DNA from 2 places in the Flectobacillus rivi genome. Region 1 is predicted to be linked to the other one. Evidence: riboswitches for the same ligand, from Rfam matches in the RefSeq annotation. Region 1 holds a riboswitch; the other holds the start of a gene.
What was found. Region 1 has a riboswitch for cobalamin ahead of QM481_RS20950 (TonB-dependent receptor plug domain-containing protein). Riboswitches for the same ligand answer to the same signal wherever they lie in the genome.
Positions count from the first base shown of each region.

Region 1 (6,282 bases):
AGTATGAAAAAAGTATTATTAGTATTCGGTTTAGTTTGCTCAACTCTTTTCGCCAAGGCTCAAGAAGTAGCTAAAGTGGGAATCAAAAATGCTGATTATGATGCGCTTAAGAAAATTGCAGTCAAAAATCCTGACAAGGATACATATATTAAAGAGGGAGCTTACGTATTGGATAACAGTAACCCACCATACGTCTTCAAATTCTCGGATGGAAAAGAGCGTCGTATATATTTATACAAAGTTTTAGAAACCGCCGAAATGAAGGAAATGGGCTCTTTGATGGTTTTTACAACGCCCAAAGATGGTAAAAAAATCAGCTTAGTAGTGCCCAACCCAATGGCCGAAAAGGAAGTTTGGGGCAAATACATCGATGACCTAAAAGATGGCGAAAAAGCCGTTTCAGGATTCTCATCTTGTGTAGCTTTTGTGTTAGCAAAAGAATTTACAGGAGGCGCTTCAGGTGCTGAGCATGGTGCAGAAGATAAATACGAATATTGTTTCCCTGAGACAGCTGTTGTAACAATGGCTGATGGTTCGCAAAAGTCCATTGCAGCAGTAAAAGCAGGTGAGGTGGTGATGTCTTACAACACTGCAACTAATAAAGCCGAAACAACGCTTGTCGATGAAGTAATTGAACACGATAATAAGTCTTTTGGAATCGTAAAAGTATTGTTGAGCGACGCCGAAGACCAAGCGTTTGCTTCGACACAACCGCTTTTTCAATTAACAGAATTGGAAGGTACAGCCAATCATCCTGTAATGACTACTACTGGTCATGCCAAATTAGGTAAGTTGAAAGTGGGTGAACAAGTTTTGATGTACAATAGCGATACGCATACTTTTAATCGCTATAAAGTATTTTCAACTAATTCAGACTATCGTACGGTCGAAAAGGTATATAACCTTCGTACCGCTAATGATAAATACCTCGTAAATTCTATCGTGGTATTAGAAAAATAAGTGAAATGGTTTAATGCACATCGAAGGTTTCGGCCTTCAACCTAAATGTTAAGCCTACCGAAAGGGACTTAATTTTTTTGAGATTGTTTTTGGATAATTTTTAAATCCTTTCTCTTCTAGGGAAAGGATTTATTTTTTTTATATGGGGCAATATCTGCTATTTGAGTGTTTTTTGAGCGAATTACATGACTTAAATAGCTTTTTTACATAAGGTGTATTTTAGTACTAAATCAAGATTTGTTTTTGGTATAAAAAGAGGGGATGAAAATATTTGTTCATTTTGTTTAAAAAAAAATTGTTAAAATTATATTTTATTCAAAAAATGCTATTACATTTGTAAAGCTAAGCAGTTAGCAATATTCAAAAACAATCTCGACAAGATATAAAGTGATTCTCTAGATTAGAGAAAACAATTTGACTTAACAAAAGATTTGAATCCAGAAACGGATAGAAGCTTTTAAAGATATTTTCAGAGCGAATTTTAAAATGATAAAATTTTAGGGTCACCGTAAGTGACAAACTATGAAAGTACCAATTTGATTAATTTACTAAACTCAAAACAACTATTTAACTTTGAAGCTCTGATAAGCCCCAGCTAACCACTGGGGCTTTTTTATTGAGTAATTTAGTGATTTTCTATTGAGTGATTGTTGAAATTCTCCTTCAAGTTTTGTCAATACAGATAACGAATATACCGTTAACGATTAACCTCTTTCACGATTTGTGCTAAAACCTGCTGTTTCTCTGCCGATATATCTACTTGGTTTTCTATACCCTCCAGTTGCTTTAATACATTTTGTAAAAACTTCTGATGAGCTTCGGACGTAATATCAAAAGGCTTGTGAGTTAACGCTCTTTTGATTTGTTGCCATTTAGGTAAAAAAGTTTGTAAATCGTCTGAAAAATAGGTTTTTGTAAACTGCTCAAAAATATATTGCTCTGCCACTTCATTGGGATGAATCATGTCTGCCTTATAGAAACGATAATCACGAAGATCGTCTATCATGATTTCATAAGATGGAAAATACGCTACATTTTCATAATCAGCACTGAGATAATGACAGGCCGTTCGAAGAATTGATTTTGACAATTGGTTTTCGGCAAGTCCTTCTTTGGTATGTCGCACTGGCGAAACAGTAATAATGATTTTTAGAGAAGGATTTAATTCTGTTATGGCTTTATGCAACTCTGCAAACTTTTTACAAATATCCTTCACACTCAATAAATCCTTTTCAAATAAGCTTGCGGGCATTTTATGACAATTGGCTACATAGCTCGGTGTAGTTTTGAGCTGATGCACAAATGCCGTTCCGAAGGTTAAAACTAATAAGTCATATTGCTGAATCTGAATTTTTGCTAAGCTATCATTCAGTAATTCCTTTAGAGATTCCTGCTGAGAAGCAAAAAATTGCGAATGAAAATCATAATGCAACCATGTTTGTTGGTGCTGTACAAATAGTCGCTCATCGGCTTGTTGGTAGTTAGGATTCAAAAGTTTGAATATCGACATGGGGTTAAACAACGTCCCGAAAGGGTTAACTTCGGTCGCAATTTTGTTTTCTTCAAGCTTTTGTCCGATAACCTGTGCAAAGCATGAACCAACTGTCAGTACCTTGGACTGAAGTTGTATTTGAAAGGGCGATTTTTCTATTTTTATTGGCGTTCTGAATTCCATAAGGCGATTTTGACTGAATATTTTACAAAGGTAAAGTTAAGCAATTTAGGCTATGATAAGTTTTAAAGCCTGTTTAACAGACACTCTGTTAGTCTTAAAATAAGATTCTAAAATTGAAAAGAATTCTCTATTCTCTAATTCCCTCAATCACAATTTACTACCTTTGTACCAGATATAGGTGCTTTATACGTCAAATCTACGAAGTGTTAAAGCTTAATAGGGAATTAGGTGCAATACCTAGACTGTCCCCGCAACTGTAAGTTTCAATGATGTCGAATTCAATCTTCATGGCCACTGCCCGTCGGGCGGGAAGGCTCGAAGTCGATGAAACAAGTCAGGAGACCTGCCTTTTATCTATTCTTGGTACAATTTACGGTGGATGAGTTGTCGCTGAGCGTTCGCTTTTCTGTTCATTTTCTTGCCTTTTAATGTCAATTCATTTGAGCCTATCCTATAGGCACGAGTGTTAACTTTAGGGAAGAAAACAATCATCAAATCAATGTTTAAATCTTTATTTTTCTGTTCAGGATTACTTTGCGTGGCAAGCCTAAGTATGGCTCAAAACAATGTGACAAACCTTAATGAAGTAGTAGTTACGGCCAATAAAGTACCTCAAAAGCAACTGCAAACAGGAAAAGTTTTAACCGTTATATCCAAAGAAATTTTGGAGCGCAATGTGGGCAAGTCGCTGGGAGAGCTACTCAACCAACAAGTGGGCATGCAGGTAGTAGGTTCGCAATTAACACTTGGTGCAAATCAAGAAGTAAGTATCAGAGGCTTGAGCAATGGTTATGCTCTTTTGCTCATGGACGGCATTCCATTGAACGACCCTTCTACGATTGGTAATTATTTTGACTTAAACGTTATTTCGATAGACCAAATCGAAAGAATTGAAATTTTGAAAGGAGGGCAATCCACCCTTTATGGTTCGGATGCCGTTGGTGGTGTTATTAATATTATTCGTAAAAAAGCTGACAGTAAACCATTTAGTGCGCAAGCCAATCTTTCGGGAGGAAGTTATGGAACTTGGAAGGGAGCTTTGAATTTGAGTGGTACTTTAAATAAAAACTCCAGTTATTCTTTGGCTTACACCAAGTTGTATTCAAAGGGTATTTCGCAGGCAGCTAATAAAAAAGATGATAACCTAAACGAAAAAGATGCGTTTAATCAAGATGCGCTTCGTGCTCAGTTTCAGCAAAAATTTGGTACAAACCTTACAACCAAAGTTTTTGTAACCCACGAAACTTATCGTGCCGACATTGATAATGGAGCATTTAGCGACGATAAAGACTTTGTAGCCAATAGCAGCAGCACACAAATAGGAGTAGGGGCAGAGTATTTTGTGGGAGGAGGTAAATTAGTGGCTAATTACCATTATAACGACCTCAAACGTAGCTATATCAACGATTCTAATTATGTTGCTCCTGATGCGTATGACAAGTATTCAGCTAGTAATTATGGTGCAAAAACTAACTATGCAGAATTATATGGCAGTTGGAGTTTGGGTAAAAATGTAACATGGTTGATTGGTGCAGAATACCGTGCTCAGAAAATGAGTCAAACCTATTTGTCTATCAGCGATTGGGGACCTTATGAGGATGCTCCATTGAGTGATGATTTGGCAAATGTAAACCAAGTGAGTGGTTACACATCTTTTACCTTGAATAATTTAGGTGGTTTTGGTGCTGAAGCAGGAGGACGTTACAATCATCATTCTTTGTACGGAAATAATTTTACCTACACCCTCAATCCTTATTATTTGTTAGGCAAAAATCTAAAGGTATTAGCTAACTTTTACTCAAGCTTTAAGTCGCCGACTTTGTATCAATTGTATTCTCCTTACGGAAATACAGCTTTGAATCCTGAAAAGTCATTCACGCAAGAAGGCGGTTTTCAGTTGTTTAGCAATAACCAACAATCCTATTTCCGTGCTGTGTATTTTAATACAACCATCAATGATGTGATTATTTTCCAGTCAATTAGTACTGCGCCTTATGGCAAGTATGTTAATTTCAATAAGCAAGCAAGTAAAGGTTTGGAATTGGACGCTCAAGCGCAATTAGGCAAGTTCAATATGTCGGCTACCTATACGCACCAAATTGGAGAATTGACTACCAAAGTAGCAGGAAAAGACACTACTTACAAAAATTTGATTCGTCGTCCAGAAAATGCCTTTACCTTGAGTTTGGGTTATCAGGCTACTTCAAAATTGTATGTTAGTTCAACCTTGAGAGGCATTGGCGCTCGTAAGGACACCTACTATGATAATGACCAATTCAAATCAATTAACGTGGATTTGGATGCGTATCAGCTATTAGATGTTTATGGTGAATATCGCATCAATTCAAAAATCAAAGCGTATGCTGATTTGAGAAATATTTTGAATACCAAATTTGTAGAAATAACAGGCTACCAAACCCGTCAATTTAATGCAAGTATTGGGTTGAGTTTGCAGTTTTAAAAACAATAGAGTGAACAGGCACAAAGGCACAAAGTGGCAAAGTGAAAAGACATTTTGTACTTGTGCTTGAATTGAATATCCAGTTTTAAAAACAATAGAGTGAACAGGCACAAAGTGGCATAGTGAAAAGACTTTTTGTACTTGTGCCTGAATTGAATATCCAGTTTTAAAGATAATAGAGTGAACAGACACAAAGGCATAAAGTGGCAAAGTGAAAAGACTTTTTGTACTTGTGCTTGAATTGAATATCTAGTTTTAAAAACAATAGAGTGAACAGGCGCAAAGGCACGAAGTGATATGGTGAAAAGACTTTTTGTACTTGTGCTTGAATTGAATATCTAGTTTTAAAAACAATAGAGTGAACAGGCGCAAAGGCACGAAGTGATATGGTGAAAAGACATTTTGTACTTGTGCTTGAATTGAATATCTAGTTTTAAAAACAATAGAGTGAACAGGCACAAAGGCACAAAGTGACATAGTGAAAAAACTTTTTGTACTTGTGTTTGAATTTAATATCCAGTTTTAAAATAATAGAGTGAACAGACGTAAGAGTGCTAAGTAGCATAGTGAAAAGACTCTGTGCCTTTGTGCCTGTTCACTATGTCACTTTACTTATGAACCTCCTTTGTTCTTGGTCTGGTGGAAAAGATTCTTGTTTTGCTTTGATGCAAATGAATCAACGACCTACCGTAATTTTTACGACACTCAACGAATGGGGCGACCGCTCACGTTCGCATGGTTTGAGCCCTGCTATTTTGGAGGCTCAAGCCAAAGCAATAGGCTGTCCGAGTGTTACGATTAGTACTTCTTGGGAAAATTATACCGAAAAGTATATCGCTCGTCTCAAGTCGCTGACTGAAGAATACCAACTAACTGATGCAGTTTTTGGCGATATAGACCTACAACCGCATCGTGAATGGGAAGAGAAAGTTTGTGCTGAGGCGCAGCTCAATTGCCATTTGCCACTTTGGCAACAAGACCGTAAAACATTGGTTTTTGCAATGATTGCGTCAGGTATCAAAACGATGATTGTATCTTGTAATGCTACATTGGGTGCCTCGTTTTTAGGGAGAATTATTGATGCTCAAACGGTAGCGGATTTGGAAGCAAAAGGTGTGGATGTTTGCGGTGAAAATGGAGAGTTCCATACCGTAGTATTAGATTGCCCTTTGTTTCAATATCCAAT
Region 1 is NZ_JASHIE010000017.1:21,448-27,729, forward strand. It holds gene QM481_RS20940 (Hint domain-containing protein) at 4-960, shown strand; gene QM481_RS20945 (GSCFA domain-containing protein) at 1,658-2,635, opposite strand; cobalamin riboswitch at 2,795-3,001, shown strand; gene QM481_RS20950 (TonB-dependent receptor plug domain-containing protein) at 3,135-5,096, shown strand; gene QM481_RS20955 (Dph6-related ATP pyrophosphatase) at 5,711-6,282, shown strand, end outside.

Region 2 (6,282 bases), on a different contig from region 1:
TTGCTTTGCTTACCGAACGAAGTGCTAATTGAGCTGACCAATTTCTCAAGATTTGATAAGCCACATTTACGTTAACTGTATGCTTTGGGCGACGGAAAAGATTGGCATAGGTGGTGTCTTTACCAGCTACTTGTGTAGTTACTTCGCCATCTACAAAGGTATAATTGGCTTTTACTTGTGCTTTGCCAATACCCCATTGAGCATCTACTTCAAACCCATGGTCTTTCTGTTGACTCAAGTTTACATAACGTCCCCAAGGGTCTTGGTTGATACTGATATAAGCAATCACATCTTTGATATTGCGATTGAAGTACACCCCACGAATATATGATTGGTGATTCTTGCTAAAAAATTGGGCACCGATTTCACCTGTTTTACCTACCTCTGGCTTCAAAGCTTCGTTGCCATAAGGTGAGAATAATTGGTATAAGGATGGCGCTTTGTAGCTTGAAGAATAGGTAGCTAATACTTTTAATCTTGACCCAACCCAATAGAACGGATTAACGTTATACGTAAAGTTGTTACCATAAATAGAATGATTGTTGTAACGTCCACCAAGCTCTAAACCAAATCCATTGAAGTCTTGTAAATTCAAAGAAGTATAGCCACTAAACAAACTTGTATTGGCTGTTGAAGCTTTAATAGCTGGACTTTCATATGGGCCATAGCTACTGATAGACAAATACGTTTGGTCGGTATTTTGCCAACGGTTTTCTACGCCTAATACCCATTTGATTTTATCAGAAAATGTATGAGCATAGTAAGCCTCCGCAAATCTTGCTACGCCACGGTAGTATCCATAAGAATATTTGGCAAAAGCACCAGCCTCCACATGAGCCGAATCATCAACATAAACTCTTTGACCGTTAGTTTGCTGAAAATTGACCGTTAATTTTCCATTTTTCAATTGGTAAGCACCGCCAACAGACCAAAGCAAGTTCTTATTTTCAAAAGTATAGTCTTTTTCATCTTTGAAAGACCCTGCATCCAAGTCAGTTTTGTAATAATTACTCATCAAATCAGCTCTCAACGTTAAGTTTTCACCTACTTGTTGACCCAATTTTACCTGAAAATTATTTTGCTTAAAACCGTCATTATCAAAAGCAGTTTTAGCTGTTTCTGGCTGTTTAGCTGCAGAGATACCATTTGATTTAGTACCATTCCACGACAAGCCATAAGTCGTTTTTTTGTACTGACCGCCTGCATTTACACTAGCACGGTAGGTATCATAGCTACCACCTGCCAAGCTTCCACTAAGACCTAATTTTTTACCACTATTTTTTGTCGTGATAATATTAATGACACCTGCTACAGCATCGGAACCATACAAACTAGACTGTCCACCTTTCAAAATCTCGATACGCTCGATTTGGTCGATAGCAATCAAGTTGATGTCAAACGAAGTAGAAGCACCAGAAGGGTCATATACAGGCAGGCCATCGACCAAAATCAAAGTATAACCAGCGCCTGCGCCACGCAAATACAAATCTTGGTTAGTACCAAGTGTATTCTGAGAACCAATTACCGTAAGGCCAACTTGTTGATTCAACAACTCGCCTATGGTTTTACCTTTGCTACGCTGGATTGTAGCTGCATCAATTACTGTAACTACTTTTCCTGACTGAGACTGCTTTTGAGGATATTTGTTTGTACTAACAACTACCTCATCAAGCACCTGAGTCTTTTCTGAATTTTGAGCAATACTTTCTACACTTGCACATAAGGCAAGCATTACTACTGATGGAATAAACTTTGAAGAATAAAACATTTAGAATTTGAACTTCCATTTTTTTATTAACCCATTTCAAAACATTCATTCTAATACCGCAAAAGACAGCACAGAGAACTGTTTAAAAATGTTGATAATGGTCAATAAAAAAAGTGAAAATACTATGCGAACGCTCGATTTTTGCTCATCCTCCGTAAGCGCCTATCAAGAATAATCTATGGCAGGTCTCCTGACTTCACTCGTCAAACTCGAACCTTCCCGAATTGCTTCAGTGGTTATGAGGATTGAGTTGACACGATTGAGTGTTACAGTTGCGGGGACAGTTCAGGTATCACACCTGATTCCCTATTAAGCTTTGAGGTTTTTACTGGGAAAAACTAAAGCACCATAAACTGTTGGCAAAGTTAGGCAAAAAATTAGGACAAAAAAAATAGCGTATCAACTAAATCGATACGCTATTCCAAACTACACCAAATATTATTATGATAACCACAATTGTGGCTCTCGAAAGTCTTGTTTCATTGTAAAAGCACTTTGATGTTACAAATTTGAGTATTTATTATTAATAATAAAATAAGTAATTATACTTAATTGTTAGCAAAATTTATAGATTTAAAATAAGTGCTTTCTTAAATTACTCAAAAAAAACCAGAAAGTCACAAACTTTTATTTTTCGGACTCTCATGCAAATGCGTATAATCATTTCAAACAAATCTGTTAACTTCAAAGCCAATCTCAATTTTTTACATTAATTCTATAATCAAACATTTTTTTACTCCCTGAAATTTTAAAAAAATGACCCATTTTCTAAAAAACTCAAAAATCTTAACACTTTTATTCGGCAGTTTGACGCTTGGTACACAAGCCCAAACCGTTGATAAAGTAAATGACCCCGTAGAATGGATTAATCCGTTGATGGGTACAGCTTCAAAGCCTAGTCTTTCTACAGGAAACACTTATCCAGCCATTGCTTTGCCTTGGGGGATGAATTTCTGGATGCCACAAACTGGAAAAATGGGCGATGGTTGGGCTTACACTTACGATGCCGACAAAATTCGTGGCTTCAAACAAACTCACCAACCAAGTCCTTGGATCAACGACTATGGTCAGTTTGCGATTATGCCTATCACTGGCAAAATTCGCTTTCAGGAAGACCAACGTGCTAGCTGGTTTTCACACAAATCCGAAATTGCTAAGCCCTATTACTACAGTGTGTATTTGGCAGATCATGACGTTACTACCGAAATCACACCTACGGAACGTGCGGCTATGATGCGGTTTACCTTTCCGAAAACTGACAGCGCTTTTGTAGTAATTGATGCTTTGGATAAAGGTTCTTTTGTGAAAATTATTCCTGAAAAAAATCAAATCATTGGTTATACTACCAAAAACAGTGGTGGCGTTCCCGAAAATTTCAAGAACTATTTTATCATTCAGTTTGACAAGCCTATTACTTACAAATCGGTTTGGAAAGCTAAAGAATTACTTGCGAACGAATTATCAGTAACAGATAATCATGTTGGGGCGGTTGTAGGATTCAAAATTTCCAAACGTGGCGAGCAAGTAACAGCTAAAATTGCTTCTTCTTTTATCAGTTTTGAACAAGCTGAAATTAACCTAAAAGAAGTAGGAAATCAATCCTTCGAGGAGGTCAAAAACTTAGGAAAAGGTATTTGGAATACCGCTCTTTCAAGAATTGCAGTAGAAGGCGGCAGCGTAGACCAAACTCGTACTTTTTACTCGTGTTTGTATCGTACCATGCTTTTTCCAAGAAAATTCTATGAACTAGATGCCAAAGGAAAAGTTGTTCACTACAGCCCTTATAATGGTCAAGTATTGCCAGGCTATATGTTTACAGATAATGGTTTTTGGGACACCTTCCGTGCGGTATTTCCATTCTTTAACCTAATGCACCGTAATTTGAACTCACAAATTATGGAAGGGTTGGTCAATGCCTATAAAGAAAGCGGGTTTCTTCCAGAATGGGCAAGTCCCGGGCACCGTGACTGTATGATTGGTTCAAACTCAGCTTCCTTAATAGCCGATGCTTATATCAAAGGCGTTAGAGGTTTTGATGTTGAAACACTCTATCAAGCAATGTTGAAAAACAGTGAAAATGAAGGGCCATTAACATCGGTAGGTCGTAAAGGCGTAAAATACTACAACGATTTAGGATATGTACCTTATGATGTAAAAATCAACGAAAATGCTGCTCGTACACTTGAATATGCTTACGATGATTTCTGTATTTATCAGTTAGGAAAAGCATTAAATAAGCCAGCTTCAGAATTAGAGAGATTTGCCAAACGTTCACAAAATTACAAAAATCTCTATGACCCAAGTCACAAATTGATGCGTGGCAAAAATGCAGATGGTAACTTCCAATCACCTTTCAATCCGTTCAAATGGGGCGATGCGTTTACAGAAGGTAACTCTTGGCATTACACTTGGAGTGTATTCCATGACATTAAAGGATTATCAAATTTGATGGGCGGTAAAAAGGAATTTGCCAATATGTTGGATTCTGTTTTTGTGGTTCCGCCCGTTTTCGATGACTCGTATTATGGCTTTGTGATTCATGAAATTCGTGAAATGCAAATTATGAATATGGGTAATTATGCACACGGCAATCAGCCTATTCAGCACATGCCTTACTTGTATAATTACGCAGGACAACCTTGGAAATCACAATATTGGGTGCGCGAGGTGATGAACAAACTCTATCAGCCAACGCCAGATGGTTATTGTGGTGATGAAGATAACGGACAGACTTCTGCTTGGTATGTTTTCTCGGCAATGGGCTTCTACCCTGTTTGTCCGGGTACAGACCAATATGTATTAGGTGCTCCATTATTCAAAAAAGTAACCTTGTCACTTGAAAATGGTAAACAAGTTGTGATTAAAGCGCCAAACAATAGTGCTGATAACAAGTATATTGGCAATTTGAAATGGAATGGCAAAGATTATTCTAAAAACTGGTTAAGCCACAATGATTTGCAAAAAGGAGCCACTTTGGATTTCTTGATGCAGTCAAGCCCAGCGACGAACAGAGGTGTATCGGAGACAGACATTCCTTATTCGTTTGTGAAGTAAAATTGTGATTATGGTTGTGGTACTTTTTTTAGAGCTCTCACAACCTTCTTCTATCTAATAAAGTCGACCACTTCTTTTCTAAAGCGCTTTTTGACATTTGATCAGAAAGCGCTTTTTTAGTTTAAGGTGGGCAAGACGCTTAGGGTAACAATTTGATAGTCAAGTTCCCTTGCAAAAATTCTTAACAGATACTAGATTTAATAAATCTACTAAAAGCCTGAGTGTTTTGGGTATAGTATAGTAATCATAAAACAGTACATAGATGAATCGTTTAATAAGTTAAAGTGACAAAACTTGCCTTGTTTTCGTTTAAACATAAAATTTGTACTTTATTAATAAATTCACTTAAATCTTAGGACATTCTCGCCTATGAAATCTCAACAACTATTCCTTGCTATAGGATTTGCTATTATTACTACTTCAATTTATCAAGTAATTTCAGTCTGGAACACGCCGATTACCTCCAATATTCCAGTGCTGTTTTTCAATGTTTTTTTACTGGCACATTTCGCCCTAGCTCTCAAACATGTTTTGGCATCAGAGAAACTTTCTTATTTCTATGTAGGAGGGTTATTTGTAGCGATGAGCATCAATGGATTTATGCTAAAAATGGAAGAAGCATCCTTGATTTCACAAGTTTTGCTTACTGTTACAACCGTTTCATTGAATTACGTGAAAGCTAGTATTGACGAGCAAAATTGGGAAGAAGATAATTATGTTTTACTCGATAAGAGAGAATTAGTGGAATTGTAGATAATCGTTTGAAGCAAGCAATTCAGCTTTACCAAAATCCTTGATAATTTTTCGTGTAGTAATATTTACGCCGAAACATTATCAGGGATTTTTTATTAAATCGTAAAATATTAAGTCAAAATCTATTGGTTTTTAATCACAACTTATTAATTTAGAACTAGTTCACCTTTCATTCTTTTTAAAAGCAGTTATATGAAAAAGTTCTTAATCCCTCTCCTGATTTTATCAATAGTGAGTTTGATACTTTTTTGTCATTTCTTCGTTGGTATTTACCCAACACTCGACCAATTCCACCTATTTTTCGGAAGTACGATTACGGTCACAGGTATTTATCATCTGTATAACCTCCGAACAATTCTCAAGTCAATAAACTCCTTTAGTGATTTTAATTGGGATTATTTTTCATACAGCTTATCTATAAGCATTTTTCAAATCGTCTGTAGCTATTCCGTATCAACCTGGTCTTTATTGGGGTTATTTTCTTTAAGTGCTGCCTACCGACTATGGAAAGTAGGCAAAAAAACACTATCATAACATTTTATTCCACTCAAATTATTTCACCTAAACTATCACTCATCATGAACCTTCACAAATGGTTACTAGTAACTGGCATACCTATTATTGTCAACGTTTGTTTTGCTCAATACAAAACACTTCATTTTCCTTTTGACCAAAGCTCTATTTTATCCCTTTTCTTGATACTTATC
Region 2 is NZ_JASHIE010000011.1:164,379-170,660, forward strand. It holds gene QM481_RS16395 (TonB-dependent receptor plug domain-containing protein) at 1-1,768, opposite strand, end outside; cobalamin riboswitch at 1,932-2,134, opposite strand; gene QM481_RS16400 (GH92 family glycosyl hydrolase) at 2,525-4,822, shown strand; gene QM481_RS16405 (hypothetical protein) at 5,192-5,575, shown strand; gene QM481_RS16410 (hypothetical protein) at 6,154-6,282, shown strand, end outside.
Region 2: another riboswitch for cobalamin. It lies ahead of QM481_RS16395 (TonB-dependent receptor plug domain-containing protein); the one in region 1 lies ahead of QM481_RS20950 (TonB-dependent receptor plug domain-containing protein).